One region of the Rhizobium sp. WSM1328 genome, then DNA from elsewhere that is predicted to be linked to it. Evidence: predicted binding sites of a transcription regulator. Region 1 holds the regulator's gene; each other region holds the start of a gene.
The links. Region 1 encodes LexA, which represses DNA repair genes until DNA is damaged. Its sites were predicted from a motif close to TGTTCNNNNTGTGTTCNG; they were not measured.
Positions count from the first base shown of each region.

Region 2: the regulator LexA is predicted to act here: its motif matches at 916-933, upstream of AC2444_RS20965 (helicase-related protein).
Region 3: the regulator LexA is predicted to act here: its motif matches at 6,346-6,363, upstream of AC2444_RS01240 (ATP-dependent helicase).
Region 4: the regulator LexA is predicted to act here: its motif matches at 6,198-6,215, upstream of AC2444_RS02750 (PA0069 family radical SAM protein).

Region 1 is NZ_CM172788.1:1,767,038-1,774,918, forward strand. It holds gene lpxB (lipid-A-disaccharide synthase) at 1-946, shown strand, start outside; gene gltA (citrate synthase) at 979-2,268, opposite strand; partial or broken gene AC2444_RS09140 (ComEC/Rec2 family competence protein) at 2,559-4,990, shown strand; gene lexA (transcriptional repressor LexA) at 4,971-5,690, opposite strand; gene AC2444_RS09150 (VOC family protein) at 5,889-6,785, shown strand; gene kdsA (3-deoxy-8-phosphooctulonate synthase) at 6,782-7,627, shown strand; gene eno (phosphopyruvate hydratase) at 7,765-7,881, shown strand, end outside.
Region 2 is NZ_CM172788.1:4,214,672-4,222,552, reverse strand. It holds gene AC2444_RS20975 (YMGG-like glycine zipper-containing protein) at 1-102, opposite strand, end outside; gene AC2444_RS20970 (DUF3309 family protein) at 130-285, opposite strand; gene AC2444_RS20965 (helicase-related protein) at 1,096-4,344, shown strand; gene AC2444_RS20960 (RNA-binding S4 domain-containing protein) at 4,347-4,751, shown strand; gene fdxA (ferredoxin FdxA) at 4,946-5,284, shown strand; gene AC2444_RS20950 (CarD family transcriptional regulator) at 5,678-6,250, shown strand; gene AC2444_RS20945 (RNA polymerase factor sigma-32) at 6,628-7,491, shown strand; gene AC2444_RS20940 (M48 family metalloprotease) at 7,606-7,881, opposite strand, start outside.
Region 3 is NZ_CM172788.1:249,610-257,490, reverse strand. It holds gene AC2444_RS01295 (UPF0262 family protein) at 1-180, opposite strand, end outside; gene hisD (histidinol dehydrogenase) at 185-1,483, opposite strand; gene AC2444_RS01285 (DUF2948 family protein) at 1,600-2,031, opposite strand; gene murA (UDP-N-acetylglucosamine 1-carboxyvinyltransferase) at 2,140-3,432, opposite strand; gene AC2444_RS01275 (hypothetical protein) at 3,540-3,734, opposite strand; tRNA gene AC2444_RS01270 (tRNA-Thr) at 3,888-3,962, shown strand; gene AC2444_RS01265 (hypothetical protein) at 4,008-4,424, opposite strand; gene AC2444_RS01260 (DUF982 domain-containing protein) at 4,734-4,976, shown strand; gene AC2444_RS01255 (hypothetical protein) at 5,243-5,506, opposite strand; gene AC2444_RS01250 (BON domain-containing protein) at 5,598-5,858, opposite strand; gene AC2444_RS01245 (hypothetical protein) at 6,037-6,303, shown strand; gene AC2444_RS01240 (ATP-dependent helicase) at 6,411-7,881, shown strand, end outside.
Region 4 is NZ_CM172788.1:557,019-564,899, forward strand. It holds gene AC2444_RS02715 (cell wall hydrolase) at 1-850, shown strand, start outside; gene AC2444_RS02720 (AtpZ/AtpI family protein) at 1,122-1,460, shown strand; gene AC2444_RS02725 (F0F1 ATP synthase subunit A) at 1,523-2,275, shown strand; gene AC2444_RS02730 (F0F1 ATP synthase subunit C) at 2,343-2,570, shown strand; gene AC2444_RS02735 (F0F1 ATP synthase subunit B) at 2,648-3,271, shown strand; gene AC2444_RS02740 (F0F1 ATP synthase subunit B) at 3,275-3,766, shown strand; gene rnhB (ribonuclease HII) at 4,120-4,809, opposite strand; gene AC2444_RS02750 (PA0069 family radical SAM protein) at 4,972-6,129, opposite strand; gene AC2444_RS02755 (glycosyltransferase family 2 protein) at 6,269-6,787, shown strand; gene AC2444_RS02760 (hypothetical protein) at 6,969-7,304, shown strand; gene moaB (molybdenum cofactor biosynthesis protein B) at 7,338-7,881, opposite strand, start outside.

The DNA of each region.
Region 1 (7,881 bases):
GATCCGCCAGACGACGGCTGCCATCATCGCCGCAAGGCCGGATATTCTTCTGATCATCGACAGCCCGGATTTCACCCATCGCGTCGCAAAGCGTGTCCGCATCGCTCTGCCGGATCTGCCGGTTGTCAATTATGTTTGTCCAAGCGTCTGGGCCTGGAAGGAATATCGCGCCACGCGCATGCTCGCCTATGTCGATCATGTGCTCGCCGTCCTGCCCTTCGAGCCGGCAACAATGCGTGCGCTCGGCGGGCCTGAGACCACCTATGTCGGCCATCGCCTGACCGCCGATCCGGCGCTGCTCGAAGTGCGGCAGCAGCGCGCCATGCGCGCACCCGTCGAGGGAGCCGGCAAGGCGATCCTGATGCTTCCTGGATCAAGATCCTCCGAAATCGCCAAACTGCTTCCGTTCTTCGAGGATGCGGCCAAAGAACTTGTCGCCCGCAACGGCCCGATGCGATTCCTGCTGCCGACCGTGCCGCACAACGAAGCGCTGGTGAAAGGGCTCGTCGCCGGCTGGGCCACGCCGCCGGAGGTGGCGGTCGGGCCGGCGCAGAAGTGGAAGGCCCTTGCCGAGGCGGATGCGGCGATGGCAGCTTCCGGCACGGTGATCCTCGAACTCGCCCTTGCCGGCGTGCCGACGGTGTCCGTTTACAAGACGGATTGGATTATCCGCCTGCTCGCCCGGCGCATCAAGGTATGGACGGGCGCATTGCCCAATATCATCGCCGATTATGCCGTCGTGCCGGAATATCTGAACGAGATCGTCCGCGGCGCCAGCCTGGCGCGCTGGATGGAGCGGCTGTCGGCCGACACGTTCCAATTGAAGGCGATGAACGAGGGTTATGATCTCGTCTGGCAACGCATGCAGACCGAAAAGCCGCCCGGCGAACACGCTGCCGAGATCCTTCTCGACGTGCTGAAAAAGAAAAAACCCGGTCGTTTCTGACCGGGTTTTCTTTTGGGTTCTTTCTGAAGCGATCAGCGCTTCGAAACCGGAATGTAGTCGCGCTTCGGTTCGCCGACATAAAGCTGGCGCGGACGGCCGATGCGCTGTTCCGGATCCTCGATCATCTCGTTCCACTGCGCGATCCAGCCGACGGTGCGGGCGAGCGCGAAGAGCACGGTGAACATGGTCGTGGGGAAGCCCAGCGCCTTCAGCGTGATGCCGGAATAGAAGTCGATGTTCGGATAGAGCTTCTTCTCGATGAAATATTCGTCGGTGAGCGCGATGCGCTCCAGCTCCATCGCCACTTCGAGCAACGGATCGTCCTTGATGCCGAGTTCGCCGAGCACTTCATGCGTCGTCTTCTGCATGATCTTGGCGCGCGGATCGTAGTTCTTGTAGACCCGGTGACCGAAGCCCATCAGGCGGAACGGATCATTCTTGTCCTTGGCGCGGGCGACATATTCCGGAATGCGGTCGACCGTGCCGATTTCCGTCAGCATGTTGAGGGCTGCTTCGTTAGCACCGCCGTGAGCGGGCCCCCAGAGGCAAGCAATGCCGGCGGCGATGCAGGCGAACGGGTTGGCACCCGATGAACCGGCGAGACGGACGGTCGAGGTCGAGGCGTTCTGCTCATGATCGGCATGCAGGATGAAGATGCGGTCCATGGCGCGGGAAAGCACCGGATTGACCACATATTCCTCGCAGGGCACAGCAAAGCACATGCGCAGGAAGTTCGAGGCATAGTCGAGGTCGTTCTTCGGATAAACGAAGGGTTGGCCGATATGGTATTTGTAGGCCATCGCGGCAAGCGTCGGCATCTTGGCGATCATGCGCAGGCTGGCGACCATGCGCTGGTGCGGATCGGTGATGTCGGTGGAGTCGTGATAGAAGGCCGACAGTGCGCCGACGCAGCCGCACATGACGGCCATCGGATGCGCATCGCGGCGGAAGCCGGTGAAGAAGCGGCTCATCTGCTCGTGTACCATGGTGTGGTGCGTAACGCGGTAATCGAAATCCTTCTTCTGCACGGTGGTCGGCAGTTCGCCGTAAAGCAGGAGATAGCAGACTTCGAGGAAGTCGCCATGCTCGGCGAGCTGCTCGATCGGATAGCCACGATGCAGCAGGACACCTTCGTCGCCGTCGATGTAGGTGATTTTCGATTCACAGGATGCGGTCGAGGTAAAACCCGGATCGTAGGTGAAGGAAGCGGTGTTCTTGTAGAGGGCACCGATATCGATGACGCTCGGGCCGATCGTGCCGCTTTTGACAGCAAGGTCGACAGACTTGTCACCGATTTTTATTGTAGCGCTTTGATCCGTCATGCTGATCCTCCGAAATGGCGGTGGCGCCATAAAAGCGCCATAGGGGTTAAGCGTCCTCACCGATAGCTATATGATCGCGAAGCTAATGCCAAGTTACTGTGATGGCATTTTGTGCAATGCGGTATCACCTTTTAGGCACTGCAGCGATGAGCCACACGCATATCGGAAGCCGATGATTCGACTGGTCTTTTGGGGCTCGCGATTTTGCCTCATATTTCAATCGATTATGCTTGCCGGATTTGATTGGAGGTTGCATTCTGACTGCCTTCGCAGCCGGGCTTGGGCGGTTCATGCAGGAGTTGACGTCAGTCGAATTGCGGCCGGAAACAGGCGAAGGCCTTGCCGCTCCTCCAATTTTTCACCACCAGTCGTGGTGACGCGACCGGCAAGGACGCAGTCGGCAATACCATTGCGCCACCGGCTGCCGGCCGCAGCCTCGCACTTGCTGCGTGCCGGCATGCGCATGCTGGGCGAGGAGACGGACCATGGCCGCCTGCTGCTGTTCTCGCCGGTCTTCCTCGGCGCCGGGTCAGCCATCTGGTTTCTCGCGGCATCGGATTTTCCGCTCACTGCATCGCTGCTCTGCCTGTTGGTGCTGACCGTCGCAGTTCTCATCGCCAGCCGCAACCGGGCGGCATTGCGGGCAGCGCTGCTGGCGCTTTCGCTCGTGGCTTGCGGCATAGTCTCGGCGCAGTTCGAGAGCTGGCGGGCTTCGACCGTGATCCTCGATTCATCAGTGACGACGACGGTGACCGGCCGCGTCGAGCGGCGCGAAGGCGATGGTCGCGGCCGGTGGCGCTACATTCTTGCCGTCACCGGCACTGAAGCGCCTCAGGTCAAGCGGCCGCCGGAACGCATCACCGCCATCGCCCGCGGTGCGGACGCAGCCTTCGAGATCGGCGATATCATCACCGGCAGGGCGCGGCTGACGCCGCCGGCGGGCCCAGCACTTCCCGAGCTCAACGACTTCTCCTTCAGTGCCTATTTCGACGGCATCGGCGCCAACGGCTTCTTCTACGGTGCACCGACGAAGGTCGATGCGCAGGCAGGTCCGCAGGCTGCAAGATCGGCGGTGGAAGCGCTGCTCGAAGGGCTCTACCGGCTGCGCAGCGGCATTGGCGACCGGATAAGGTCGATCCTGCCCGGCGATACCGGCGCTTTTGCCGCCGCACTGGTGACGGACGAGCGGCGCGCCATCTCGGATGCGACGACGGAGGCACTACGCCAGTCCGGTCTGGCTCATATCATCGCCATCTCCGGTCTCAACATGGCGCTGTCGGCCGGCATCTTCTTCGTCGGCTTTCGGATGCTGCTCAGCATCTTTGCCGGTATCGCTGAGGCCTACCCGACGAAGAAGATCGCTGCCGCCGGCGCGCTCATCGCCGTTACTGCCTATTTCCTGATTTCGGGCTTTGCGGTCTCTGCCGAGCGCGCTTTCATCATGATGGCCATCATGTTGATTGCCGTCTTCTTCGACCGGCCGTCGATCAGCCTGCGCAATGTCGCGCTTTCCGCCCTCGTCATCATCCTCATTTCACCGTCCGAGGTCTTAGGTCCGAGCTTCCAGATGTCCTTTGCCGCGACATTGGCGCTGGTCTCGGGTTATCAGTTGTGGAAGGACCGGCGCGTCCGCGAAAACGCCTTTCTGAAGCTACCTATCATCAGGCCCGTCGTTACGGTTGCCGGTTTCTTCGGCGGCGTCTTCCTGACTTCGCTGATCGGCGGTTTTTCCACCGCGCTGTTTTCGATCGAGCATTTTCATCGCCTGACCGCCTACGGCCTGCCGGCAAACCTCGCGACGATGCCGATCATCTCCTTCATCGTCATGCCGGCCGGCTTGCTGGCGATGCTGCTCATGCCTTTCGGTCTGGATGTTTTGCCCTGGAAGGTCGTCGGATTCGGCCTCGATCTGGTGATCGCGGTCGCAAAGACGGTGTCCGGCTGGGATGGCAATATCGACGTCGGCCGCTTGCCCGCCTGGTATTTCGCGGTCGCCGTGGCAGGCTTTCTGCTGCTGACGCTGCTCCGCACCCGGCTGCGCCATATCGGCACATCAATCATCGCGGTCGCAACGCTCATCCTGTTGCTTCTACCGGTTCCCCGGCCGCCGGATCTGGTGATTTCGGAGGATGGCAGTCTCGTCGCGGTGGTCGAAGCGGCAGCAATGGCTTCCAACCGTGAAAGACCACCGGATTTCATCTTCGACCAGTGGCAGAGAGCCCTGGTCCTGCCGAGACATGATCCGCCGAAGATGCTGGATGGTCCTGCTATCCCGCAGGTAGGAGAAGACCGCCGCGTCAAGCTTTCCCGCGATCAGCAGAACGAAGCGAGGACAGCGATGCGGGCGGCCGCAGCGGCCGGTGAAGCAAACCGCTTTTCCTGCGTCAAGAGGGCCTGGTGCGCATCAAGGCTTGGCAATGGTCGTGTGGTTGCTGTCATCGACAATGCCGCCTATCTCGGCCCGGCATGCGACGCGGCCGATATCATCGTGACGTCGGTCCGCCTGCGTTTCAACAGCTGCCGCTCAGGTGCGACGCTCTTCACCGGCGAGACGCTGCGCAGGACCGGATCCATCGAGTTGCGCTTCGCGGACGCCGGCCTGGAGGTGGCAACCGCATTTGACGCATTGTCGCGACCATGGATGCGCCATCGCGCCTTTGACTGGCGCAGCAACAGCTTTACCGAATCCGGCCTAACCGATGTCAGTGATAGCGGCGAATGAGGCCGACGAGTTTGCCCTGCACCTTAACACGGTCTGGTCCGAAAATCCGGGTCTCGTAAGCCGGGTTGGCCGCTTCCAGTGCGATCGAGGCGCCCTTGCGGCGGAAGCGCTTGAGTGTCGCTTCTTCGTCATCGACGAGTGCAACAACAATGTCGCCAGGACTTGCGGTGCTGCCATTGCGGATGATCACGGTGTCGCCGTCGAAGATGCCGGCGTCGATCATCGAATCGCCCTTGACCTCCAGGGCATAATGTTCACCGGAACCGAGCATGTCGGCCGGAACGGCGATGTCGTGGGTGTTGTTCTGGATCGCCGAGATCGGCACACCGGCGGCGATTCTGCCCATGACCGGCACGGAAACCGAGTTGCCGTTGTCGGCGACGGGTTTTGCGGGAGCAGGGGCGGCGACCGGCTGAGGTTTGCCCAGGCTGCCTTCGATGACGCTCGGCGAAAAGCCGCGCCGCGGCTGGATGCTGGGGCTGTAGGCCTCCGGAAGCTTGATGACCTCGAGCGCACGGGCGCGGTTCGGTAGGCGGCGAATGAAGCCTCTCTCCTCGAGCGCCGTAATCAGGCGATGAATCCCGGACTTCGAGGCGAGGTCCAGAGCATCCTTCATTTCGTCGAAAGATGGCGGAACGCCGGATTCCTTCATGCGCTCATGAATGAAAAGGAGAAGCTCCTGTTGTTTGCGCGTGAGCATCGACGTTGTGACCTCGTGATTGAAACAAATCCAGAACAGACACTATATGTTCCATATGTGTTCCGCAAGTAGCTAAATTTCCGTAAAACTTGGCGCCAACTCGTTGAGATTTTTATTTTCATTCGCCGGATTGGCACAGAAGTCTTGCGTTGAGGGAAGCGCTGTCGCACATCTCTTGCCGTGTCAGGGAGGGATATCATGAACGAGCACTCCGCCAAACCGCACCCGCTGGATCATGTCGTGCTGCCGGTCGTCAATATCGATCTGGCGCGCGAGAGGCTCGGCAAGCTCGGCTTCACCGTTGCCCCCGATGCGCGCCATCCCTTCGGAACGGAGAATGCCTGCGTCTTCTTTGCTGACAAGACCTATCTGGAGCCGCTCGGGATTGCGAGCGTCGAGGAGAGCGAGGCGTCGGCGCGCCAAGGCAATGTCTTCACCGCCCGCAATCAGGCTTTCCGCTTCCGCTGCGGCGCGGAGGGGCTTTCGGGGCTGGCTTTTGGCAGCAAGGATGCCGGCATCGATCATCAGAATTTCGTCGGTAACGGATCGAGCGCCGGCGAGATGCTGCAGTTCACCCGGCCGATGACGATGCCGGACGGTTCTGAGACGATTGCCGGCTTCAAGCTGGCTTTTGCCGGCGATCTGCGCGCGCCTGATCTCCTGCTATTTACCGTCGAGCGCGTCAATCCGCTGCCGGCCGACCGCGCCGTGCTGGAGACGCATGCCAATGGCGTCACCGGCATAGTCGAGATAGCGCTTTGCGCGCCTGATGCTGCCGCCTTCGCTGCCTTCGTCAGCCTCGCCGTGGTGCAATCGGCAGTCGAGAAAACCGGTTTCGGCGTCAATATCCCGGCGTCGAATGCCAAAATCAGCCTGATGACGGCGGAAGGGTTGGAGGCCTATTTCGACATCGTCGGCTCATCCGCAGATCGTGGCCTGCGCGGCCGGGCAATCCTCTTCGCTGTCGCCGATCTTGCCGTGACAGAAGCGCATTTGGCTGCTAACGGGGTGACATACGCGCGCAAGAACAATCGCATTCTGGTGAAGCCCGCGCCCGGGCAGGGCACGCTCTTCGCCTTCGAGGAAACACGATGAGCACTGATACGAATTCCGAAGTCAGGATCGGCGAAGGCCAAGGCCAGGTCAGCTTTTCCAATACCGGCCGCCTGTCGCTGATTGCCGGTCCCTGCCAGATGGAGAGCCGCGACCACGCCTTCATGGTCGCCGGCACGCTGAAGGAGCTTTGCGGCAAGCTCGGCATCGGCCTCGTTTACAAGAGCTCCTTCGACAAGGCGAACCGCACCTCGCTGTCGGCCGAACGCGGTATCGGGATTGAAAAAGGCATGGAGGTCTTTGCCGACCTCAAAAAGGAGTTCGGCTTTCCCGTCCTGACCGACGTTCATACCGCCGAGCAATGCGCGGAGGTGGCAAAGGTCGTCGACGTCCTGCAGATCCCGGCCTTCCTCTGCCGCCAGACCGACCTTCTCATCGCCGCCGCCAAGACCGGCCGCGTCGTCAATGTCAAGAAGGGCCAGTTCCTCGCTCCCTGGGATATGAAGAATGTTCTGAAGAAGCTCAACGCCAGCGGCAATCCGAACGTGCTGCTTTGCGAGCGCGGCGCCTCCTTTGGTTACAATACGCTGGTTTCCGACATGCGCTCGCTGCCGATCATGGCGGCGATGGGTGCGCCCGTTGTCTTCGATGCGACCCATTCCGTAGCGCAGCCGGGCGGGCAGGGCGATTCCTCCGGCGGTCAGCGGGAATTCGTAGAAACCCTGGCGCGGGCAGCAGTGGCTGCCGGTATTGCCGGCGTCTTCGTCGAAACCCATCAGGACCCCGACAATGCCCCTTCCGACGGCCCGAACATGGTCTATCTCAAGGACATGCCGCGGCTTCTCGAAAAGCTGCTCGCCTTCGATGCGGTCGCCAAGGCTTGACGTTCAACAGTCTGACATGATCGTGCTATAGGCCACATCCGAACGCTGGTCCGAAGGCTATTGCAGCATTGTAATTTGCACGCCTTCGACTAAGACAGGTTTCGAACCATTTATCACCCACCGAGCAGGAAGAACCCATGACTGCAATCACCGATATCATCGCCCGCGAGATTCTCGATAGCCGTGGCAACCCCACCGTCGAAGTCGATGTCTATCTCGAAGATGGCAGCATGGGCCGCGCGGCCGTTCCCTCG
Region 2 (7,881 bases), 2.3 Mb from region 1:
AACCGCGCCGGTGCCGGCGCCGATCGCCGTGCCTTGCTCGGTCGCTGTGCAGGATGCGAGCGCGCCGACGAGCGCACCAATAAGAACAATCTTCTTCATCATGTCGTAACTCCCTAGGTTAGTTGGCCTTTAGACGCGGCCCATTAGTACAAGGATAATGATAATCACGAGAACTAGCCCCAAACCGCCAGAAGGTCCATAGCCCCAGCCACGGCTATAACCCCAATTCGGCAAGGCTCCGATCAAGAGCAGAATGAGGATAATAAGTAGTATCGTGCCAAGCATGGTGTGTTTCCTTCATTTCATCCGCAATTTGGATGGACTAGAAACACGTATTGGCGATTTTTGTTCCCGGTTAAGCTCTGGAAATGTGACGAAGCCTGATTCACGGTTTAATTTCCGTCATTTCCGAAAATTGCCGCTATGGTTAAAAAGACATTTAAATACAATATGTTGCGGTGAACAAAGCGGGAAAATCGCGATGTCGCCGATTCGTCAGCGATTCGTTCCGTTTTTGATCGGCGCGCCACAATTGGCCGTCCCCGACTTAACGCCGTCTGAATCCGGCTCCCAAAAAGATTAATTTTGGTGCGGCGGAGCGGGACGAAGGGCTCTGCCGCTGATCCGCGTCTAGTGCCGGGGCCTGATAGCGCTACCAGATGTGGCCGTGAACGAAAGGCGAAAACGATGGAGTGAGCGATTCGTCTCCGATTCGTTCAGGCTTTGGTCGAGAGGTTAATTTCGGGCGGATTTTTGCCTGTTCAAAATCGGGCGAAGATTGTCGCTCACGACGGCGAAAGTGCGAACAGGAGAGAGTCTCGCGATTCAGCATCTAGTGGGAAAAAGTGATTCAAAATCAATACTTAGCCGTGAACAAAAGCTGAATCAGCGAGAGTCATCGATTCGTCGCTGATTCGTTCTTGCGCTGTTCCGAATCGGAAATTCGGGCGTTCCGCAGGACTCGCAAAGGTCGTAATCCCCGAGGCATTTTGAAATCTGCCCTTGCGTTTGCGACGGCAGCTGTCCATGTGTTGTCCAGCTTCCATCGAGGAGTCGAGATTTTCTGGGGCCACCCCGCCTCATTTGCATGGACTCATGACTCTGATTTCGCAGCCGATGATTCTGAGTGGGCGCGGTGTGACCGCGGTGCTCGGACCGACCAATACCGGCAAGACCCATTATGCCATCGAGCGCATGGTTGCGCACGGGACGGGCGTGATCGGCCTGCCGCTCCGGCTGCTGGCGCGCGAGGTCTATACGCGGGTGGTGGAGAAGGTCGGCGCACAGAATGTGGCGCTGGTCACCGGCGAGGAAAAGATTTCGCCGCCCAATGCGCGTTTTTCCGTCTGCACTGTCGAAGCGATGCCGCGCGAGACCAGGGCCGCCTTCGTCGCGATCGACGAGGTGCAGCTCGCCGGCGATCTCGAGCGTGGCCATATCTTCACCGACCGTATCCTGCATCTGCGCGGCCGCGAGGAAACGCTGCTGCTCGGCGCGGCGACGATGCGGCCGATCCTGCAGCAGCTCCTGCCCGGCATCACTATCGTCGAGCGGCCGCGGCTTTCGCATCTTTTCTATGCCGGGCAGAAGAAGATCACCCGGCTGCCGCAGCGCTCGGCCATCGTCGCCTTCTCTGCCGACGAGGTCTATGCCATCGCCGAGCTCATCCGCCGGCAGCGCGGCGGCGCGGCGGTGGTGCTCGGCGCGCTCAGCCCGCGCACCCGCAATGCGCAGGTGGCGCTTTATCAGGCGGGCGACGTCGAATATCTGGTGGCGACCGATGCGATCGGCATGGGCCTCAACCTCGATGTCGATCACGTCGCCTTTGCCCAGGACCGGAAGTTCGACGGTTACCAGTTCCGCAATCTCAATCCAGGCGAACTCGGCCAGGTCGCCGGGCGCGCCGGGCGGCATGTGCGGGACGGGACCTTCGGCGTCACCGGACAGGTCTCGCCCTTCGACGACGAACTGGTGCAGCGCATCGAGGGGCACGAATTCGACAACGTCAAGGTTTTGCAGTGGCGGACGACGGAGATGGACTTCTCCTCAATCGCATCGCTGCGCGCCAGCCTTGAGGTGGGACCGCGCGTGCCGGGGCTGACGCGGGCGCTGCCTGCGGTCGACCAGCAGGCGCTGGAACAGCTTTCGCGCTATCCCGAGGTCATCGATCTCGCCGACAGGCCGGCGCGCGTCGAAAAACTCTGGGAGGCTTGCGCGCTTCCCGATTATCGGCGTATCACCCCAGCACAACATGCCGATCTTATCGCGACCCTCTTTTCCGATCTTGTCCGCTATGGCACGGTGAATGAGCAGTTTCTTGCGGAGCAGGTTCATCGCTCCGATCGAACAGATGGGGAAATTGACACGCTTTCGGCGCGAATCGCGCAGATAAGGACCTGGACCTACGTTTCGAATCGGCCCGGTTGGCTTGCCGATCCGACACACTGGCAGGAAAAGACGCGGGAAATCGAAGATCGATTGTCCGACGCGTTACATGAAAGGTTGACGAAACGCTTTGTTGATCGCAGGACATCTGTGCTCATGAAGCGCCTGAGAGAGAATGCGATGCTGGAAGCTGAAATCAGTGTGAATGGTGATGTCTTCGTTGAAGGACATCATGTAGGGCAATTGAGCGGGTTCCGTTTCACGCCGGTGGCGGGAACGGACGGACCGGATGCCAAGGCGGTTCAGGCTGCGTCGCAGAAGGCGCTCGGGCTCGAGTTCGAAGCCCGCGCGGCCCGGATGCATGCCGCCGGCAACAGCGATCTTGTGATCGGTTCGGATGGGTTGATCCGTTGGCTGGGCGACCCGGTGGCGCGGCTTTCGGGCAGCGATCACATCATGCGTCCGCGCGTGATCCTGCTGGCCGACGAACAATTGACGGGCAATGCCCGCGATCACGTTGCTGCCCGCATCGAGCGCTTCGTCAATCATCATATCAGCACGGTGCTGAAGCCGCTCGATGATCTGTCGCGCGCCGAAGATCTGCAGGGTCTCGCCAAGGGGCTTGCCTTCCAGCTCGTCGAGAATCTCGGGGTGCTGTTCCGCCGCGAGGTGACCGAGGAGGTGAAGTCGCTGGACCAGGAGGCCCGTGCCTCCATGCGCCGCTACGGCGTGCGTTTCGGCGCCTATCACATCTTCGTTCCCGCACTTCTGAAGCCGGCGCCGGCCGAGCTCATCACGCTGCTCTGGGCGCTGAAGAACGACGGTCTCGACAAGCCCGGCTACGGCGATCTCATTCCGGTGCTTGCCGCCGGCCGCACCTCCGTCGTCACGGATCCGACCTTCGAGCGGATGTTCTACAAGCTCGCCGGCTTCCGTTTCCTCGGCAAACGTGCCGTACGCATCGACATCCTGGAACGGCTGGCCGATATCATCCGTCCGCTGCTGCAATGGAAGCCCGGTCAAAACAACCGTCCGGAGGGCGCCTATGACGGCCGCCGCTTCACGACGACGACGGCGATGCTGTCGATCCTCGGTGCGACGCTCGAGGACATGGAAGAAATCCTCAAGGGTCTCGGCTATCGCGCCGATGCCGTGAAGGCGGAAGAGGCATCAGTACATCTTGCGACGCAGGATGCGGCCTCAGTGCCTGCTGCCACTGCGGAAATGCCTGCGGAAGAGACAGCCGAAAAGGCCGACCACGACGATGCCGACGGTGCGGCGGAAGAGACTGTTGCCGAAGCGTCTGCAACCGAGGCGGCTCCGGCAGTTGCTGACGCGCCCGTGGCCGAAGCGGTCCAACCCCCCGCTCCGGTCGAAGCGATCGAGACATCGGCTCCGGTCGAAGCGTCTGGGGAAGCGGTGCACGCTCCCGAGGAAGCAGCACCTGCTCCTGGGGAAGCCGGCGAGCCGGTGGAACCGAAGCCAGTTCTTCTGTGGCGTCTCGGCGGCCGCAACGACAATCAACGCCAGGCGCGCGGCGGTCATGGCGAACGCCGTGGCGGCCAGGGCGAGCAGCGCGGTCAGAACCAGGAACGCGGCGACCGCAATCGCCGGCCGGGCGGCGGTGAAGGCGGCGAGGGCAATCGCAATGGCGACGGCCGCGACAACAATCGCCAGAACCGCGGCAAGGAAGGCGGCGGTCGCGATGGCGGCCGGCCGCAGCAGGCAAGAGGCGACCGCAACAACCAACCACGGGGCGACCAGCCGCGTGGCGACCGGCAGGACCGTGGCGATCGCAAGGATCGCGGTGACCGCAACGATCGCAACGACCGCAACAACAATCGCGGCGGCTCGCAGCCGCTGCGCTTCGAGGCCAAGCCGCCGCGTAAGGAGAAGCCGATCGATCCGGATTCGCCTTTCGCCAAGCTCGCAGCCCTCAAGGAGCAGATGAAGAAGTAGTCATGAGCGGGGAGACACAGCCGACCAGCGGTTCGCGCCAGCGCATCGACAAGTGGCTGTTCTTCGCGCGCATGGCGAAGTCACGCTCGGTGGCGCAGAGCCATATCCAATCAGGCCATGTGCGCATCAACGGCGAGCGCTGCAGCCAGCCGAGCCAGATGGTCAAGCCGGGTGACCGTATCGAGCTGACGCTGGAGCGGCGCGATGTCGTTCTCGTCGTGCGCCTTGCCGGCGAGCGGCGGGGGCCTTACGAGCAGGCGCGCCTGCTTTACGACGACCAATCCCCGCCGCCCGATGAGGCAAAACGTCTCACGCCCTACGAGCAGGCAATCCGGGCGACCGGCACCGGCCGTCCGACCAAAAAGGAAAGACGTGCAATCGACAGGCTGATGTCGGACGAGGATTAGAAAACTCTGTCTGCGGCGTCGGCTTTTGCAGATCGTTTATCCTTGAAATCCGGCGATAAAGCCGATACGTCACTGACAACCTGCCGGAAGCGTGCTTGCCTCCCAAGCGTGCTCACGCTTTTCCTCCGGCACGGGGATAGGCGCGACGTTCCAGGTTGCCCGGCCCCATCCGCATGGAAATCCTGGAGTTCTTCATGACCTATGTCGTGACCGACAATTGCATCAAGTGCAAATACACCGATTGCGTGGAAGTCTGCCCTGTCGACTGCTTCTATGAGGGCGAGAATTTCCTCGTCATCCATCCCGACGAATGCATCGATTGCGGCGTCTGCGAACCGGAATGTCCCGCCGAGGCGATCAAGCCCGATACCGAGCCTGGCCTCGACAAATGGCTGAAGATCAACACCGAATACGCAACGATCTGGCCGAATATTACGGTCAAGAAGGAGCCGTTGCCTGAGGCCAAGGACATGGATGGCGAGACCGGAAAATTCGAGAAGTATTTTTCCGAAAAGCCCGGTTCCGGCGATTGAGACAGCGCCTACATTCGGTCACCGGGTTCGGGCGAACGTAGGGCAAAACGTTTTAAAAGCTGCGTGAGGCATATGGGTGACATGTGTTGCCCGCATGACTCAAGCGAAGCAAATTATTGATTTCCTCATATTTTTATGATAGGTTTCGTCTACTGTTCCATTTGTGGCATGACGCATGCCCAAAACCATCACGAAAGCAAAACAAATCCGTACACGGTTTCCGTGACATATCAACGCTTTGAGCGCCGGGTCCCAAGATCGTGCGCAAGAAGTCTTTGCTTTTGCCCGATGGGACCAGAGTGAAGTCACCCGACGGATACTACCGTCTCACCCGGGCCTGACTGACCCGGCTCCGGCCGCCGCCGGAAGCGTAACAGGGAGTTTTTGAATAGAATGACGACTCAGCAGAAAAAACCTTCTACAGCACGTCACGGCTTCAAGACCGGTGAATCGATCGTCTACCCCGCTCATGGCGTCGGTACCATCACCGCTATCGAAGAGCAAGAAGTTGCCGGCATGAAGCTCGAACTTTTCGTTATTGATTTCGAGAAGGACAAGATGCGTCTGAAGGTTCCGGTCGCGAAGGCGATGAGCATTGGTATGCGCAAGCTTTCGGAAACGGATTTCGTCGAGCGTGCTTTGAAGGTCGTGCAGGGCAAGGCGCGCGTCAAGCGCACCATGTGGTCCCGCCGCGCCCAGGAATATGATGCCAAGATCAATTCCGGCGACCTGATTTCCATCGCTGAAGTCGTGCGCGATCTCTATCGTGCCGAGAACCAGCCCGAGCAGTCCTATTCCGAGCGCCAGCTTTATGAGGCTGCGCTCGACCGCATGGCGCGCGAAATCGCCGCGGTCAACAAGATGTCGGAAACCGAAGCCGTCCGCCTCGTCGAGACCAATCTCAACAAGGGTCCGAAGCGTGGCAAGGCCATCGAAGAAGACGATTCACAGGACGAAGCCGCATAAAGCGACCCTGTTTTTCTGTCAAAAAACCCGGCCTTCGAGCCGGGTTTTTTTATTGGAACTTTTTGCCGACTGCCGCGTTTATCACACGTAATTGCGGACTGCTCGTCGGGCAATGGCCTCACGGGCGAACTGCTATTCCGTCAATGTTCGATGAGGAGCGGATCATGCCTTTTCTATATTGCCCATCCGGCAAGGTGAAAAAACAGGTCCTGCCCAGCCGTCTTACCGGCACATGATGAAAAATAGGGCCTCCCCCTGAAAAGTCCAGGGGCGGGGCTTTTATGCATTCAGAACTCCATTCAATCCGGACAGCGATGTTCCGGGAGAAGAGTTTTATTGTTCATTTCAGGGCGAGAGGCCTGTTTCGGGAGATCGAAATGAAGAACATGTCTGCAGATCGGCGCATGATCAAAATCGCGATGGCCGCGCCTTATCTCGCCCGTCAGGAAGAGCACGATCTCGCCACCCGCTGGAAGGATCATGACGACCGCGGCGCGCGCAACCAGATTGCCATGGCCCATATGCGCCTCGTCATATCCATGGCCGGCAAGTTCCGCAATTTCGGTCTGCCGATGAGCGATCTGGTCCAGGAGGGCTATGTCGGTCTGCTCGAGGCCGCCGCCCGCTTCGAGCCGGAACGCGACGTGCGCTTTTCCACCTATGCAAGTTGGTGGATCAGGGCATCTATCCAGGATTATATCCTGCGCAACTGGTCGATCGTGCGCGGCGGTACGAGTTCGGCGCAAAAAGCGCTGTTCTTCAATCTGCGCCGTCTGCGCGCCAAGCTCGCCAAGGGAGACACGCAGCTGACGCTGCAATCCATTCACCAGGAAATCGCCGCGGCCCTCGGCGTCAGCCTCTCGGATGTACAGACGATGGATGCTAGGCTTTCCGGCAACGACGCCTCGCTGCAGGCGCCTTCGGTCTCCGGCGATGCCGAGAGCGCGGAAAAGATGGACTTCCTCGTCAGCGACGATCCCCTGCCGGACGAGCAGGTGTCCAACATGATCGACGGCGAGCGCCGCCGCGTCTGGCTCGCCTCGGCGCTGAAACATCTCAACGAACGCGAGATGAAGATCATCAGCGCCCGGCGTCTGGCGGAAGACGGTGCCACGCTCGAAGAGCTCGGTGCCGATCTCGGTATTTCCAAGGAGCGCGTGCGTCAGATCGAAAGCCGAGCGATGGAGAAGCTTCGCAGCGCGCTCGTCAGCGCCGATCCGCATATGGCGGCCTACGCCTGAACCGAAAGCGCGTCGCCGATTTAGCTCGTTGTCGCAAAACCGCCGCACAATTTTGCGCGAGATGTTTTATCCCTTCCAGCAGCACAGACTGGCCCGGCGCTAGCCGGGCCTTTTTTATTCGGCGATGATCTTGACGCGATCGCCTATAGAAACGGCTGCACCCGTGGGCAGGGCATTGATGAGCTTGAAGAGATCGAGCTTGCGGTCTGTGCCCATCATGCGGGCGGCGAGCGTCGAGATGTTCTCACCCGGCCGGACGGTGACGACGCGGATGCGCAGCGGTTTCAGCGAGGCGGCCTCTGCCGGCGTCATGCGGCGGAAACTCGCGCGCAGCACATTCGCCGTTGGCTCAAGGGCGCCGCTGCCTTTCGGCACGGCGGTCAGGAAACG
Region 3 (7,881 bases), 1.5 Mb from region 1:
CGAATCGACCAGCGAGATGTTCAGCCGGTAAGGACCGCCGGCATGGCCGAGCGGCTCGAACCTGTTTTCCTCGATCAGGTCGAAGATGGCGACGGCGCGCTCATGCTCGACATCGGGCGTCGAACGGCCGATCGTATCGTCAAGGACGACGTCGCAAAGCCGGAATTCGCCCTTCGCCATGCCCTCACCTTTCGAGGTTGAGGCGGATCGCGACCGATCGCGCATGGGCATCGAGGCCTTCGGAAACGGCAAGGGCGATCGCCGCCGGGCCGAGGGTGCGGAGCTGCTGCGGGCCGAGGCGCAGGATCGAGGTGCGCTTGACGAAATCGAGCACCGAAAGGCCGGAGGAGAAACGTGCCGAACGCGCCGTCGGCAGCACGTGGTTCGAACCGCCGACATAATCGCCGATCACCTCGGGCGTATGGGCGCCGATGAAGATCGCGCCGGCATTGCGGATGCCGTCGAGCAGCCGGTCCGGATCGGCGACGGCGAGCTCCAGATGCTCGGCAGCGATACGGTTTGCCAAGGGAATGGCCTGTTTCAGATCGGCAACCAGGATGACCGCGCCGAAATCGCGCCAGCTTGCTGCCGCCGTCTCGGCCCGGTTCAGCGTCTTCAGCTGGCGTTCGACCGCCTGCTCCACCGCCTTGCCGAATGCGGCATCGTCGGTGATCAGGATCGCCTGGGAACTGACGTCGTGCTCGGCCTGGGCCAAGAGATCGGCTGCAATCCAATCCGGATTGTTGTCCTTGTCTGCAATGACAAGCACTTCGGAGGGACCGGCGATCATATCGATGCCGACGGTGCCGAAGACATGACGCTTGGCAGCAGCGACATAGGCATTGCCGGGGCCGGTGATCTTGGCGACCGGGGCGATCGTCTCGGTGCCATAAGCAAGAGCCGCGATCGCCTGGGCGCCGCCGACACGGTAAATCTCGGTGACGCCGACAAGCTTGGCGGCGGCAAGCACCGCCGGATTGACGGCGCCGCCTGTGGCAGGAACAGCGATGACGATGCGATCGACGCCGGCGACCTTGGCCGGCACCGCATTCATCAGCACCGAGCTCGGATAACTCGCGGTGCCGCCCGGAACATAGAGCCCGACCGCTTCGATCGCCGTCCAGCGCGAGCCGAGACTGACGCCCATGTCGTCCTCATAGATATCGTCCTTCGGCAGTTGCCGGCGATGATGGGATTCGATGCGCAGCGCCGCGAGCTTCAGCGCCCCCAGCACTTCCGAAGGCACCGCCTCGACGGCGGCGTCGATCTCTTCAGCTGTGACACGCATCGGGACGGTAGCGTAGTCGATGCTGTCGAATTTCAGCGAATATTCGGCAAGCGCCACATCGCCACGGGCGCGCACGTCATCGATGATGGTGCGAACGACCACGTTCACATCCTCGGAGACTTCACGCTTCGTCGTCAGAAAGGCGGCAAAATGCTGCTCGAAACCTTCCGATGCCTGATCCAGCCAGATTGCCAAGGCCGATATTCCTTCTCAACTTGAAACTGCGATGTTCAAACTTTAGGGCGTCAAACACTCATTGTTTTATGCATGTCGTTATCCCGGAACCGCTGCACACTTCCGGGCGACATGCATTAGCGGTGACGAGGCTTGGAGGAAGCCTCCCAGGCGCCGCCGATATCGGCCAGCTGGACCTCGATGCATTCGACATCGAGCGCAATCGAGGCGGTGCCGGACAGGGACAGCTCGATCGTGCCCTCCGGCCCCTCGCCCTTTTGCTCGAAGCGCAGCGCCAGCAGCGACAGCACCTCGTCGCGTTTGCCGCGATCAATGCCGAGCGAACGGACGGCAAGCACGCGCTTGAAAACCAGGGCAGCACGGCGGCGCTCGAAACCCTTGCGCTTGCGCTCGGCACCTTCCCAGACGAAACGATTGGCGGCAAGCGCGAACTGCGCGTCGCGCGGCGACCAATCGATGTCGCCGACCTTGAAGACACTGTCCTGCATATGCGCGGACATGATCGCAAGATCCTCGTTATCGAGCGCAACAAGTTTCAGGTCGGTCATTCAGCCTCATCCCATTACCGGCCTAGACCGGGCACCGCCGGAATGGCGATGCGTCAGACAAGGGAAATAAGGCGCGGCGACCAATTACGCAACCGGGATGAACGGTGCTTACTCGCTGATGCGCTCGACGATGGCGCCGCAACGGGTCAGCTTCTCCTCGAGCCGCTCGAAACCGCGGTCGAGGTGATAGACGCGGGAGACCGTGGTTTCGCCCTCGGCGGCAAGGCCGGCGATGACCAGCGAGACGGAGGCGCGCAGATCGGTTGCCATAACAGGCGCACCGCGCAGGCGTTGGACACCCTCGATCTTCGCCGTCTGGCCGGACAGCGAGATCCTGGCGCCGAGGCGGGCAAGCTCCTGCACATGCATGAAACGGTTTTCGAAGATGGTCTCGGTGACATGCGAGACGCCGGAAGAACGGGTCATCAGCGCCATGAACTGCGCCTGCAGGTCGGTCGGGAAACCCGGGAAAGGATCGGTGACGATATCGACCGGCCTGATGCCGGCGCCATTGCGCTTGATGCGCATGCCATTGTTGGTCGACGAGATTTCCGCGCCGGCGCGGCGCAACGTTTCCACCGCGGTTTCGAGCAGCGCCACATCGGTATTTTCGAGCACGACGTCGCCACCGGCCATGGCGACCGCCATGGCGTAGGTGCCGGTCTCGATGCGATCCGGCAGGACGCGATGGCGGGCGCCGGAGAGCGAGGTGACGCCTTCGATGGTGATCGTCGCCGTACCCGCGCCCGATATCCTGGCGCCCATGGCGTTCAGGCAGTTGGCGAGGTCGACGACCTCAGGCTCGCGGGCGGCATTGCCGATGACAGTCGTGCCGCGGGCAAGCGTTGCCGCCATCATCATCACATGGGTGGCGCCGACGGAGACCTTCGGGAAGGTGTAGCGTGCGCCGATCAGGCCGCCGGCAGGCGCCTTGGCGTTGATATAACCGGCATCGATTTCCATCGTGGCGCCGAGCGCCGTCAGGCCTTCGATGAAGAGATCGACGGGGCGCGTGCCGATGGCACAGCCGCCCGGCAGCGAAACGCGGCAATGGCCTTCGCGCGCCAGCAACGGGCCGATGACCCAGAAGGAGGCGCGCATCTTCGAGACCAGTTCATAAGATGCGGTCGTATCGACGATGGTGCGGCAGGTGAAATGGATCGTGCGCGAATAGGCGTCTTCCTGGCGCTCGCGGCGGCCGTTAACGGCGACGTCGACGCCGTGATTGCCGAGGATGCGCATCAGCAGCTCGACATCGGCCAGATGCGGCACGTTTTCGAGCGTCAGCGTATCGCTGGTCAGAAGCGAGGCGATCATCAGCGGCAGTGCGGCATTCTTGGCGCCGGAAATCGGAATGATGCCATTCAGCTCATTACCGCCGACGATTCTGATACGATCCATGTGCGCTTACGGGCCGAGCCCGCCTTTCCTGAAAGTTCTGCCTTGGAATAAGGAGTGAGGTGTTTAGGGGATTTCTCGACACGCTTCAATTCGTGTCGGACGGAACATTACGATTCGTCCATTTTTGCGGCGGGCAGCCCATTTGTTTCGTCGGCCTGGCCCGAACGGCGGGCGCGGACCTGCTGTTTGCGTCGCCCCAGATTTTCCCTGAGCTTGTCGGCGGCGCGCTCGCGGCGCAGTTTCGCCTGTGCCTCGATCGCCTGTTTGCGGCTCTGCTGGCCGGTTTCGGTCTTTTCGTTCATGCGACAGGATTAGCTGAATTCGCGCCAATCCAAAAGTCCCTTCATCCCAATCGACGCGAAGTTGGAATTTGCGGCTTGCGCTTGCCGCCAAGCTGTGGCAATAGCCCCCCGTCCTCGCGATTGAGCCACACGGCTCGCACGGGTACTGGTCCTGCTGCCGTAGCTCAGTGGTAGAGCACACCCTTGGTAAGGGTGAGGTCGGTGGTTCAATCCCACTCGGCAGCACCAGTTTTCCGGTAAGAATATGACCTCCATTTGCGCCCCTCGGCAAAGCTAGTGACAGCTGGGAAGCAGCACGCTGTTGTTTGCGCAGTCGGGAATCTCGGTTACCTCGAGATAGTAAGATATAAACGGCGAAAACTGCCACAGTTCAATCAGTTCTCTGGTGACCAGCACTTCGTCCTTAATTGGCGCGTGAAGCCACGAAAAAGCTCCATCGAATATACCTTCGACATACCACCGATCAAAAGTCTTAGACAAAACATAGGCAGCAACATCTATCGCCGTGCCTTCATCCTGGGGCGTGAGGGTCGCCCGCAAATATTCCCGCTGGAGTCGTGGCACGGTTTCGATGGAGAGACGCGTCAGCAGAGCGTCTTCAGCAGACACCTCTGCCCCGCGGGCGAGGACCGGCATTGCCAAGGCCCCACAGAGAAAAGCAGCCTGGATCAGATTTCGACCTAAACCCATGTGGAGCCATCAGCTTCGAGAGCATGGTAGCGATGATGCCGCGCCCACGCCATCGGATTTGGTTGCACCCTCCAAAAATTCCCCTCGCATTGGGGCGTCATGATTACAAATTCCAACGAAATTCCTGGCCCGCGAAAGCCGGTCGCTTGGTGAATCTCATCAAGAGGACATTTCGCCTCATCAGCCGCAATGCATTCCACCATTGCTGACGGCAAAAATCACGCTAGAGTATTAACTATCGCAAAGTCTCCCCGGAGGAACTGGGAGATGCTGCGCTTCGTTTCTGTCGAAAATCGTGGAGGAGCGTCGATGGCAACTGAAAGATGGAACAGCCCGGTCAAGGTCGGTTTCGAAGGTGCCGATGCGCGAACGGTCAATGGGCCGTTCGATGCGCTGAAGTGCCTGGCGGATCTGTGGCCGAGTATGCGCGGGCTTCGTTATATCAAGGCCCGCAGCGCCTGCCGGGCGGCGCTCGACGGACGCAAGAGCGTGGAAGAAGCAAGAGCCGAGTTCCTGGCGGCCGCCGAAGAGGCGAAGCTGAAGCTGCATTAGCACTTCAGCAAGGAATTTCGGGCGATTTTCGCCTTCTGGGCGCGCAAGCGTGCCGGAACGGGACAATGCTTTAATTTTGGGCTTTAATTTTGGGCTTTAATTTTGGTTTAACCCTGCAACAAGTGCGTGCCGGGTTTTGGTGCAAAGGGCGTTGCGCCCGATACAGGTGCATCAATAGAAGATGACTAGCCATCATGATGATGGTTAGAGGCTCGTACCCTCTGCGGAAACGCAGGCGAGCCTCGTCCGAGCAGGACCGCCTTTTTTCAGCAATCCGCGCCGCTCTCATTCTCGATCTCGACATAACCGACACCGATGATGGTGCCATCTGCCGCGCGGATGAAGGAGGGGAGATAGTGAGGCTCTACCGGCTGGCAGGCGACGGTCCCGGTATATTCGTTGAGGGCGATCTGGTCCTTCGGCAAAGCGGAATAATTCGTGCCGGTTTCCAGCGAGGCATGGGCGGAGCCGGCAAAGACACCGCAACCCACGATCAAGGTGGTTGCCCAGAGGCGAGGAAGCAACTGCATGAGAGTCTCCAGCGTTTAGGTCCGGCCTTTCAACACGCGAGAGAGCATTTTGGTTCCCTTCATGCATCGCAAAGAGATGAGCGCGAGCCGGCTAGCGTCGCAGCAAGCGAGCACGCACATAGCCCCGGCCGACGACGCCCTCGGCGATCTCGATCGCCCGCTCGACATCGCCCCGCCGGCGCACGAAACCTTCCAGGATGACATAGGAGCCCGATATGCTGACGGTGATTTCGCCGGCTTCGAAATCGGCGGCCGCATGAAGGGCGCTTTCCACCGAGGCGCGCGTCGCGGCATCGCTGTGGCCCTGGCGGCCGGGCTCGCCATGCCCCGTGAATGCTGGAAAGCCGAGCACCGTGAACGTTTCCTAATGTTGGTTGATGTCTGTTAACGCCGCAGGGACGCATTTCGTTGCGTCCCCCGGAAAAGAAGAGCCTGTTCGACAGTGATACCTGCGCGGTGGCATGGACGACCCTTGGCGAAAGGCGCTGCGGCTTCCATATCTGGCGGCAGTCGAAAGAGGGATGATGACGATGAAAGCGCTTCTGCCCGCCTTGTTTGCCGGGGCAATGCTTGCCGGCTGCTCCTCGGCCGATACGCGGGCGCTGGAACCCATTCCCGGCAGCATTACCTATGGCGGCCAGCCGCGAACGAAGCTTGCCAAGTCGCCGGTCGGCAGCGCCGTCTACAACCAGTTCTACAACGGGACGGGCCAGCGCGTGGAGGAAACCTATATTCTTCAGCCGGACCGTAGCCTGAAGCTGGTGCGGCGCGAGATCGGTCCGGATTTCCCCGACTGAGATGTTGCTCGCGCGCCGCAGCGCTTGACAGAGGCCGCAATCGCGAACATTCAAGGAACATCTAATCTTTCCGCAGTGATTCTGCGGGAGCCCGACCGGACGGCTGGATGTATCTCGAAAAGCTCAATCCGCAGCAGCGCATGGCCGTCGAGCACGGCACGCTCATCGACGGCAGCCATATTGCCGGGCCGCTGCTGGTCATTGCCGGCGCCGGCTCCGGCAAGACGAATACCTTGGCGCATCGGGTCGCCCATCTGATCGTCAAGGGCGCCGATCCCCGCCGCATCCTGCTGATGACCTTCTCGCGCCGGGCAGCCGCCGAGATGGCGCGGCGTGTCGAGCGCATCTGCCGCGATGTGCTTGGTGCGAATGCTGGCGTGATGGCGGATGCGCTTTCCTGGTCCGGCACCTTCCACGGCATCGGCGCGCGGCTGTTGCGCGATTATGCGGAGCAGATCGGTCTCGATCCTGGGTTTACCATCCACGACCGCGAAGACAGTGCCGATCTGATGAACCTGATCCGGCACGACCTCGGCTTCTCGAAGACGGAAAGCCGCTTTCCCACAAAGGGCACCTGCCTTGCCATCTATTCCAGGGCGGTGAATTCGGAAACCGCGCTCGACCTCGTGCTGCGCGACGTCTTTCCCTGGTGCGCGACGTGGGAGAAACAGCTGCGCGAACTTTTCGCCAGTTATGTCGAGGCCAAGCAGAGCCAGAACGTGCTCGATTACGACGATCTGCTGCTCTACTGGGCGCAGATGGTCGGCGAAGCGATGATTGCCGAGGATATCGGCAGCCGCTTCGACCATGTGCTGGTCGACGAATATCAGGATACCAACCGGTTGCAGGCCTCGATCCTGCTCGCATTGAAACCCCAAGGCCAAGGGCTGACCGTCGTCGGCGACGATGCGCAGTCGATCTATTCCTTCCGTGCCGCGACGGTGCGCAACATCCTCGATTTTCCCGCCGCCTTCAGCCCGGCGGCCAATATCGTCACGCTCGACCGCAACTACCGCTCGACGCAGCCGATCCTCGCCGCCGCCAACGCCGTCATCGATCTCGCCTCGGAGCGCTTCACCAAGAACCTCTGGACCGAGCGGCAATCGTCCGAGCGGCCGCGCCTGGTCACTGTGCGCGACGAGGCCGAGCAGGCGCGGTATATCACCGACATGGTGCTCGATAACCGCGAGGAAGGCCTCACGCTCAAGCAGCAGGCCGTGCTCTTTCGCGCCTCGCATCACAGCGGGCCGCTGGAGGTCGAGCTGACCCGGCGCAACATTCCTTTCGTCAAGTTCGGCGGGCTGAAGTTTCTCGACAGCGCGCATGTGAAGGACATGCTGGCCGCCCTTCGCTTCGCGCAGAACCCGCGCGACCGGGTGGCGGGCTTCCGGCTGATGCAGATCCTGCCGGGCGTCGGCCCGTCGACGGCACAGAAGACGCTCGACCTGATGGCCGAGGATGCCAGCCCGATTACTGCTCTTGGCGCCATGCCGGCACCGCCGCGCTCCGGCGAGGACTGGACAATGTTCGTTGCGATGCTGCAGGAGCTGAAGACCGGCAAGGCCGGCTGGCCGGCAG
Region 4 (7,881 bases), 1.2 Mb from region 1:
CCCGGACGAGGATCGCGTCAATCGCAGCGCCAAGAAGGGCCGCGTCGTCGCAGTCGAGAAGATGCAGCCGCCGAAGGATTTTTCCGCCGGCTCGATCCTCGAGCGCACCAAGATGCTCTTCACCCCGAGCTTCGATCTCAAGGACCGGTCGGCCTTCGTCAAGCCGAAGATCCAGGGCAAGGAAATCGAGATCGCCACATCTTTCTATAAGAAGCAGCCCGTTGTGACCGATAATGGCGTGCCGGCAATGCTTGCAAGCCTCGTCACCAACAACAAGGCCGATGTGCTGGCCACCGCCTATGCACCGGCAGCACCTGACTATGCCCGCCAATCGCCCTTCGATTCGATCCTGGCCGAGCCGGACAGCGGCCGCTTCGTTCCGGAGATCGGCCCGCGCGACCATGCCTGGGCCGCAAGCGTGCTGGCGCCCAGCGTCTTTTCCGCTCGCGAACAGCAGTGCCTTGCCTCCGGTATCTATTTCGAGGCGCGGGGGGAATCGGTGAAGGGCCAGGCGGCCGTCGCCCAGGTCATCCTCAACCGCGTCCGCAACCCTTCCTATCCGAAGACCATCTGCGGCGTCGTCTACCAGAACGAGGATTGGCGCAACCGCTGCCAGTTTTCCTTCGCCTGCGACAGCATCAAGGACAGGGTGAATTCGGAATATCACTGGCGAGTCGCCCGCGACGTGGCGATGGCGGTGACATCAGGCAAGATCTGGCTGCTGCAGGTGGGTTCGGCGACGCATTATCATGCCGTCTATGTCAGACCGAAATGGGCAAAGACCATGGAAAAGGTCGGCCGCATCGGTCTTCACGTCTTCTATCGCACCTATGGTGGCGGCTGGAGCTGAGATAAATCCCCAGGGCAAGCCGATTTTCGGCCCGGAAAAGCGGATTCTTTCCGTCGAATTTGCGCGATCGACCCAGAGTCGATTTATCTCTTTGATTTGATAGAATTATTTTCTCGCTGGACAGAAGCTGTCTACGCCTTGACTATGCTAATCCCTAAAACTATGTTGCGCGCGACTTCAGAACGGGCCGGAAGGGTCTCAACCTTCGCGTCCGGGGTCCGAATGACCGGGGTAGCGGGAGTGCGGGCGACGGGCAGGCGAGGAGAGATCCATGGCGGACGACCGCGAGGAAAGTCTAGAAAAGCGCCGTGCGCAATTGGGAGCGAAACTCGCGACCAAGGGCGTCGAGACGGGAGAAGACGAGGCTAGGGAAGCCCGCGCCGAGGTAAGCCGCAAAGGTTATGCCCAGGCGATGAAGCTTTCCAGCGAGTTCATTTCCGCAATCGTCGTCGGTGCTCTGCTTGGCTATCTCCTCGACCGTTTTGTTGGCACGGCGCCTTGGGGTTTGATTGTTCTTCTGCTTCTTGGATTTTGTGCCGGCGTTCTGAACGTGCTGCGTTCTGCGGGGGTGGTTGCCCATCCCCTGGACGACAAGGACGACAAGAAATAAGGACCGGTTCCGGTCCAGTGCAATGACCCCGCGTCCTGCGGGCCAAAGAGAGAGAACAAGCGGTGTCTAACGATCCGACTCATCAGTTCCTGATCCAGAAGATTGTGCCGATCGAAATCGGCGGAATTGATTTTTCGTTTACCAATGCATCGCTTTTCATGGCCGTTTCGGCTGCCGCTGCCGCAGGCTTCCTCTATTTCGCGACCTCGAACCGGGCCATCGTGCCGGGCCGTTCGCAGTCGGTTGCGGAAATGTCCTATGAATTCATCGCCAACATGCTGAAGGAAGGCGCGGGCAAGCAGGGAATGAAGTTCTTCCCGCTGGTCTTCTCGCTCTTCATGTTCGTCCTGACGGCGAACCTGCTCGGCATGTTCCCGTATTTCTTCACTGTCACCAGCCAGATCATCGTCACCTTCGCTCTGGCGATTCTGGTTATCGGTACGGTTCTCGTCTACGGTTTCTATAAGCACGGCTTCCACTTCCTGAATGTCTTCGTGCCCTCCGGCGTGCCGGGCCTTCTGCTGCCGCTGGTCGTCACGATCGAAATCATCTCCTTCCTGTCGCGTCCGATTTCACTCTCGGTTCGTCTTTTCGCCAACATGCTCGCCGGTCACATCACGCTCAAAGTGTTCGCAGGTTTCGTCGCCTCGCTCGGAACCATGGGTGCTCTCGGTATCGGTGGCGCCGTTCTTCCCCTCATCATGACCGTCGCCCTGACCGGTCTCGAGTTCCTCGTCGCCTTCCTCCAGGCTTACGTCTTTGCGGTGCTGACTTGCATGTACCTCAACGACGCAATCCATCCGGGCGGGCACTAAGGATAACGACATCGACGTCAAAGGGCGTCAGTCATTCGCCGCAACAACCATTTCAAAGGAGTTCAACATGGAAGCGGAAGCAGCAAAGTACATCGGTGCAGGCCTGGCTTGCTTTGGTATGGCCGGTACGGCTCTCGGCCTCGGCAATATTTTCGGCAGCTACCTCTCCGGCGCACTGCGCAATCCGTCTGCCGCTGACAGCCAGTTCGGCCGTCTGGTATTCGGCTTCGCCGTTACGGAAGCTCTGGGCATCTTCTCGCTGCTCGTCGCTCTCCTCCTCCTCTTCGCCGTCTGATATCGGCGAATAGATGGATCACGGCCTGCGACCGCAAGCCGTGATCCTTTGCATTTGCAGTCCACCTGGAGGTGAGCATGTTTTTTGTGACCCCGGCTTACGCTGAGGAAGCACCGGCGGCAGCGACGGGTACGGATGCGCACGCCGCTCCGGCCGCAGGCGAGGTCCATACCGAGACTGGTGTCGCCGAAGGCGAACACGCCCGCGGCCCTTTCCCGCCTTTCGATTCGACGACCTTCGCGTCCCAGCTGCTCTGGCTGGTGATCACGTTCGGCGTCTTCTATTTGCTCATGCAAAAGGTCATCGCGCCGCGCATCGGGACCATCCTCGATCAGCGTCACACGCGCATTTCCCAGGATCTGGAAGAAGCAGGCCGCCTGAAGGCCGAAGCCGACGCCGCCGTCCGGACCTATGAAGGTGAACTGGCCGCTGCCCGCGCTAAATCCAACGCGATCGGCTCCGCCGCACGCGACGCCGCCAAGGCCAAGGCCGAAGAGGAACGCCGCGCTGTCGAGGCGAGCCTTTCGGAAAAGATCAAGGCTGCCGAGCTGCGTATCGGCGAGATCAAGGCCAAGGCTTTCGCCGACGTCGGCACCATTGCCGAGGAAACGGCGGCTGCCGTGGTCGATCAGCTGATCGGCGGCACCGTCGCCAAGGCCGATGTCGCCGCCGCCGTCGCGGCTGCCAAGAAGGAGGCTTGATCGATGGAATTTGCCTTTGACGCGACTTTCTTCGCCTTTGTCGGCCTCGTCCTCTTCCTGGCGCTGGTCGTTTATCTGAAGGTTCCGGGAATGATGGCACGGTCGCTCGATGACCGCGCCGATCAGATCCGCAACGAATTGGCCGAAGCCAAGCGTCTGCGCGAAGAGGCCCAGCACCTGCTTGCCGAATATCAGCGCAAGCGCAAGGAAGCGGAAGCCGAAGCGGCCCACATCGTTGCCGCCGCTGAGCGCGAAGCCGAAATGCTGACCGCCGAAGCGAAGAAGAAGACGGAAGAATTCGTCGCCAACCGCACGGCGCTGTCCGAGCAGAAGATCAAGCAGGCCGAGGTTGAGGCGATGAAGGCGGTGCGTTCCGCTGCTGTCGATCTCGCAATCGCGGCCGCTGAAACCGTGCTTGCCAAGCGGGCCGATACCAAAATCCAGTCCGAACTCTTCGGCAATGCCGTCGGCCAGGTCAAGACCCGGCTGAACTGAGCGGTTTCGAAAAGATTTGAGAGGAGGCCGGGCATGTCCCGGCCTTTTCTCTTGTCGATTACTCGGTCTCGTGCCGGGTATCTGCCGCAGATAAACCGACTGCAGACGTTCGGGCAAACCCGCTGCGGTCCGCTGCTCTCACCCGGCGCCAGCCCCTCATCCGGCTGCCGCCACCTTCTCCCCGCAGGCGGGGAGAAGGGATATGCCGCGGCCTTCTCCGTCCCCCGCCTATCTCTCGCAGGGCACGTCCCCTCGCCCCGTTTACGGGGAGAGGGTTAGGGTGAGGGGCAGCCTTCGGCGTGAACCGGACAGCATTGGGACAAGCTCGGGCATATCCCGGTCTTTTGAATAACCTACTCGGAAAGCAGCTCGTCCGTCTCAGGAGCGCCCTCGGTCTTACGCAATGGCCTGAAGCTCATCCGGTGCAGCGAGCAGGGGCCGTGTCTCTCGATGCCGGCGCGGTGTTGCGCCGTGCCGTAGCCCACATGCGCGGCAAAGCCGTAATCCGGAAACACGCTGTGGGCCCGCGCCATCATTCGGTCACGCGTCACCTTGGCGACGATCGAGGCGGCGGCGATCGAGACCGAGCGGGCATCGCCCTTGACCACCGCCTGTCCGGGGCAATCGAGGCCGGGCGGCACGTCGAGCCCGTCGGTCAGCACGTAACTTGCCGGAATGGCGAGGCTGCAGATGGCCCGGCGCATGGCGTCGAGGCTTGCCTTGCGGATATCCGTCTCGTCGATGCGCGTCGAGCTGGAGGAGGCGATGGAGACGGTCGCAGTCGCCAGAATCTGCACGAACAGTTCCTCGCGCCGTTGCGCCGAAAGCTGCTTGGAATCGTTGAGACCCTCAGGGATGCGCCTCGGATCGAGAATAACGGCGGCCGCCACGACGGGTCCCGCCAGCGGCCCGCGGCCTGCCTCGTCGGCGCCGGCGACCGGCCAGTGGCCAGCCTTGCGGGCTTTGAGTTCCAGTCGGAAATCCGGCACGAGCGGAGCCGTGTCGAAAAGCAGGGGAGAATCGGGTGACGTGCGAGGTTTCATGCGGCTGAACCTCGCACGCCAACCCGATTGCCCGCAAGTCCCCGGATCAGGGCGGCGGCCGGGGACGCTCCGGCGGATGGTGGCGGTCAGGGCCATCCGCGGGAATTGCGCTCGGGCTCGAAAACAGGCGGTTTCTCGAGAGCCGATGCGCAAGCTCAAAAATCAAAGAAGCGACAGCTGCACGCCGCTGCCATCGGGCGGCACGAACAGATCGTCGCGCAGCGGCATGCTGCGGCGCGTCAGCTGGAAACGTCGGGCGGCCATTTCAAAGCGCCGGGCAATCTGCCAGGCATAGGGGCCGGCGCCCTTCATGCGCTTGCCGAATTCGGCATCGTAATCCTTACCGCCGCGCATCGAGCGCACCAGCGACATCACATGCCGGTAACGATCGGGGTAATGCTGCAGCAGCCAGTCGCGAAACAGCGGGCTGACCTCGAGTGGTAGCCTGAGGATGACGTAGCTCGCCTCGGCGGCTCCGGCAGCCTTAGCCGATTCGAGGATGCGCTCCAGTTCGTGGTCGTTCAACGCCGGGATGAGCGGGGCGGCCAGCACAGCCGTCTGGATGCCTGCTTCGGCAAGCGTGTGGATCGTCTCCAGCCGCCGCGGCGGCGTGGCGGCTCGCGGCTCCATCGTCCGGGCAAGCTTGCGATCCAGCGTGGTCACCGAGATGCCGACGCGCACCAGGTTCTTAGCTGCCATCTCCTGCAGAATGTCGAGATCACGCAGGATCATCGCCGACTTGGTGACGATCGATACCGGATGGTTCGCCTTGTTCAACACCTCGAGAATGCCACGCATGATGCGCCATTCCTTCTCGATCGGCTGATAGGGATCGGTATTGGTGCCGATCGCGATCACCCGCACCTTGTAGCCGGGCTTGGCGAGTTCCCGCTCCAGGAGTTTTGCCGCATCGGGCTTGGCAAACAGCTTCGTCTCGAAATCGAGCCCTGCAGAAAGCCCCATATAGGCGTGTGTCGGTCGGGCGAAACAATAGATGCAGCCGTGCTCGCAGCCGCGATAGGGATTGATCGAGCGGTCGAAGGGAATGTCCGGCGATTCGTTGCGGGTGATGGCCGTGCGCGGCTTCTCGACCTGCACTTCGGTCTTGAATGGCGGCAGCTCTTCCCACGTCTGCCAGCCATCGTCGACGGTTTCGCGTTGCTGCGCCTCGAACCGACCTGTCGGGTTCAGTCCCGCTCCACGTCCACGCCGCCGATCGACCTCGACTCTCAGACCGGAGGAAACGATCATCGCATCGGCAATATCTGCCGTATTGGCAGGCGCGAATGCGGCCTGCCCTGCCAGGGACTGCTCTCTCATCGGATTCTCCCGCGGCGAAAAGCCATCACCTTCGCCCGTTTTGCTGATTAAATTCCTATCCGCAAAACGAGAACAATGCAAGAACAAAATGAGGAAAACGGTGCTGGCAAAAATTTGTGCGGCGCATTATAAATGGTCAATGTTGACGGTTGTTCTCGAATGTCAGGATCAGGAATCTGAGCTGGCACAGACTTTATCGGTATTGGTGGCAGGCGCGGTGGAGGGGCTGGTGAGCGATGTGGTCGTGCTCGATCACGGCTCACGCGACGGCACCTCGCGGGTGGCCGACGCCGCCGGCTGCCGCTTCCATTCGCAGTGGGATATCAAGGACATCGTCCGCTCGGCGCGCGGCGAATGGCTGCTCTTCGTCGAGCCGGGCGCCAGACCCCAGGCCGGCTGGATCGATGAGATCGCTGAATATGTCGCGCTGAACAAATTGCCGGCGCGCTTCACCGCATCGCGTGCCTATAGGCGCCCTTTCTTCCAGCGTGTCGGCCGGGCCGTGCCGCCGCTGGAACTCGGCTTTCTCCTGCCGAAGAAGCAGGCGCTCGCTATCGCCAAAAGCGGGATGCGGCTTACCGAATTCGTCAAGGGCCAGAAGCCGCGCAAGCTCGCGAGCGAATTGATTCCGTCCTGGGTTGCCCGCGCTGCGCGATAGGTGCCACAACTCTCTCCATGAGCAAAAGATGGCGCCCAATAGGATTTCGCGCTATAATTCAACATGGCGCCGTCGAAGCGCCTCGCTTCGCAACGGAATGGCCATGGAATGCCGGTGAACGGCAGAACAGGTCAGCGAAAATCTCCTATTCTGCCGGGCTCCCGGCGAAAGGAGGTGCGTCATGGCACGCGGTAGGATCTACGGCGTACGCAGTATGATCTACGGCCTCATAGCCGTCATATTGCCGACATTGGTGATCGCGCATCCGCATTCGGCTGCATCGCAGATGATGCGCAGTTGCGCAGGCCGACCCGAAATCGTCAATTTCCTGGACAAGAACTTCGCCGAAAAGCTCACGGCAGTCGGACTAATCAACGAGAACGCCATTCTTGAGGTCTATGCCGCCGAAAGCGGCACCTGGACCCTCATCGTCACGGATGTTCACGGCATAAGCTGTGTTCTGCTGTCGGGTGACAGCTGGGACACGATGCCCGTCCTGCCAGGCCTGGCCACATAGTGAAGGCCCCTGTGCGCCAGGGGCAACCATGCCCTACTTCGTCGCGCCGCGTTTCAGGTGCTCGTCCAGCCGCGGCATGATCTCGACGAAATTGCACGGCGCGCTGCGATAGTCGAGCTGTCCTTTCAGAATGCCGTCCCAGGCATCCCGGCAGGCGCCGGGCGAACCCGGCAGCACGAAGATGAAGGTGGCGTTGGCAACACCTGCCGTGGCGCGCGACTGGATCGTCGCCGTGCCGATCTTCTCGTAGGAGATCCGGTGGAAGATGGCGGAAAAGCCGTCCATGCGCTTTTCGAACAAAGGCTCCAGCGCCTCTGGCGTCACGTCACGGCCGGTAAAGCCGGTGCCGCCTGTGGTGATGACGACGTCTATGTCTTGGTTCTCAGTCCAGGCCTTCACCCGCGCGGCAATCTTTTCGCGATCATCGGGCACGATGCCCCGGTCGACCAGCCTGTGCCCCGCCTCCCTGATCCGCGCCGCCAGCGTGTCGCCTGATTTGTCCGTCTCCGGCGTGCGGGTATCCGAGATCGTCAAAACCGCAATGCCGACCGCGATGAAGGGTCGCTTTTCGTCCAGA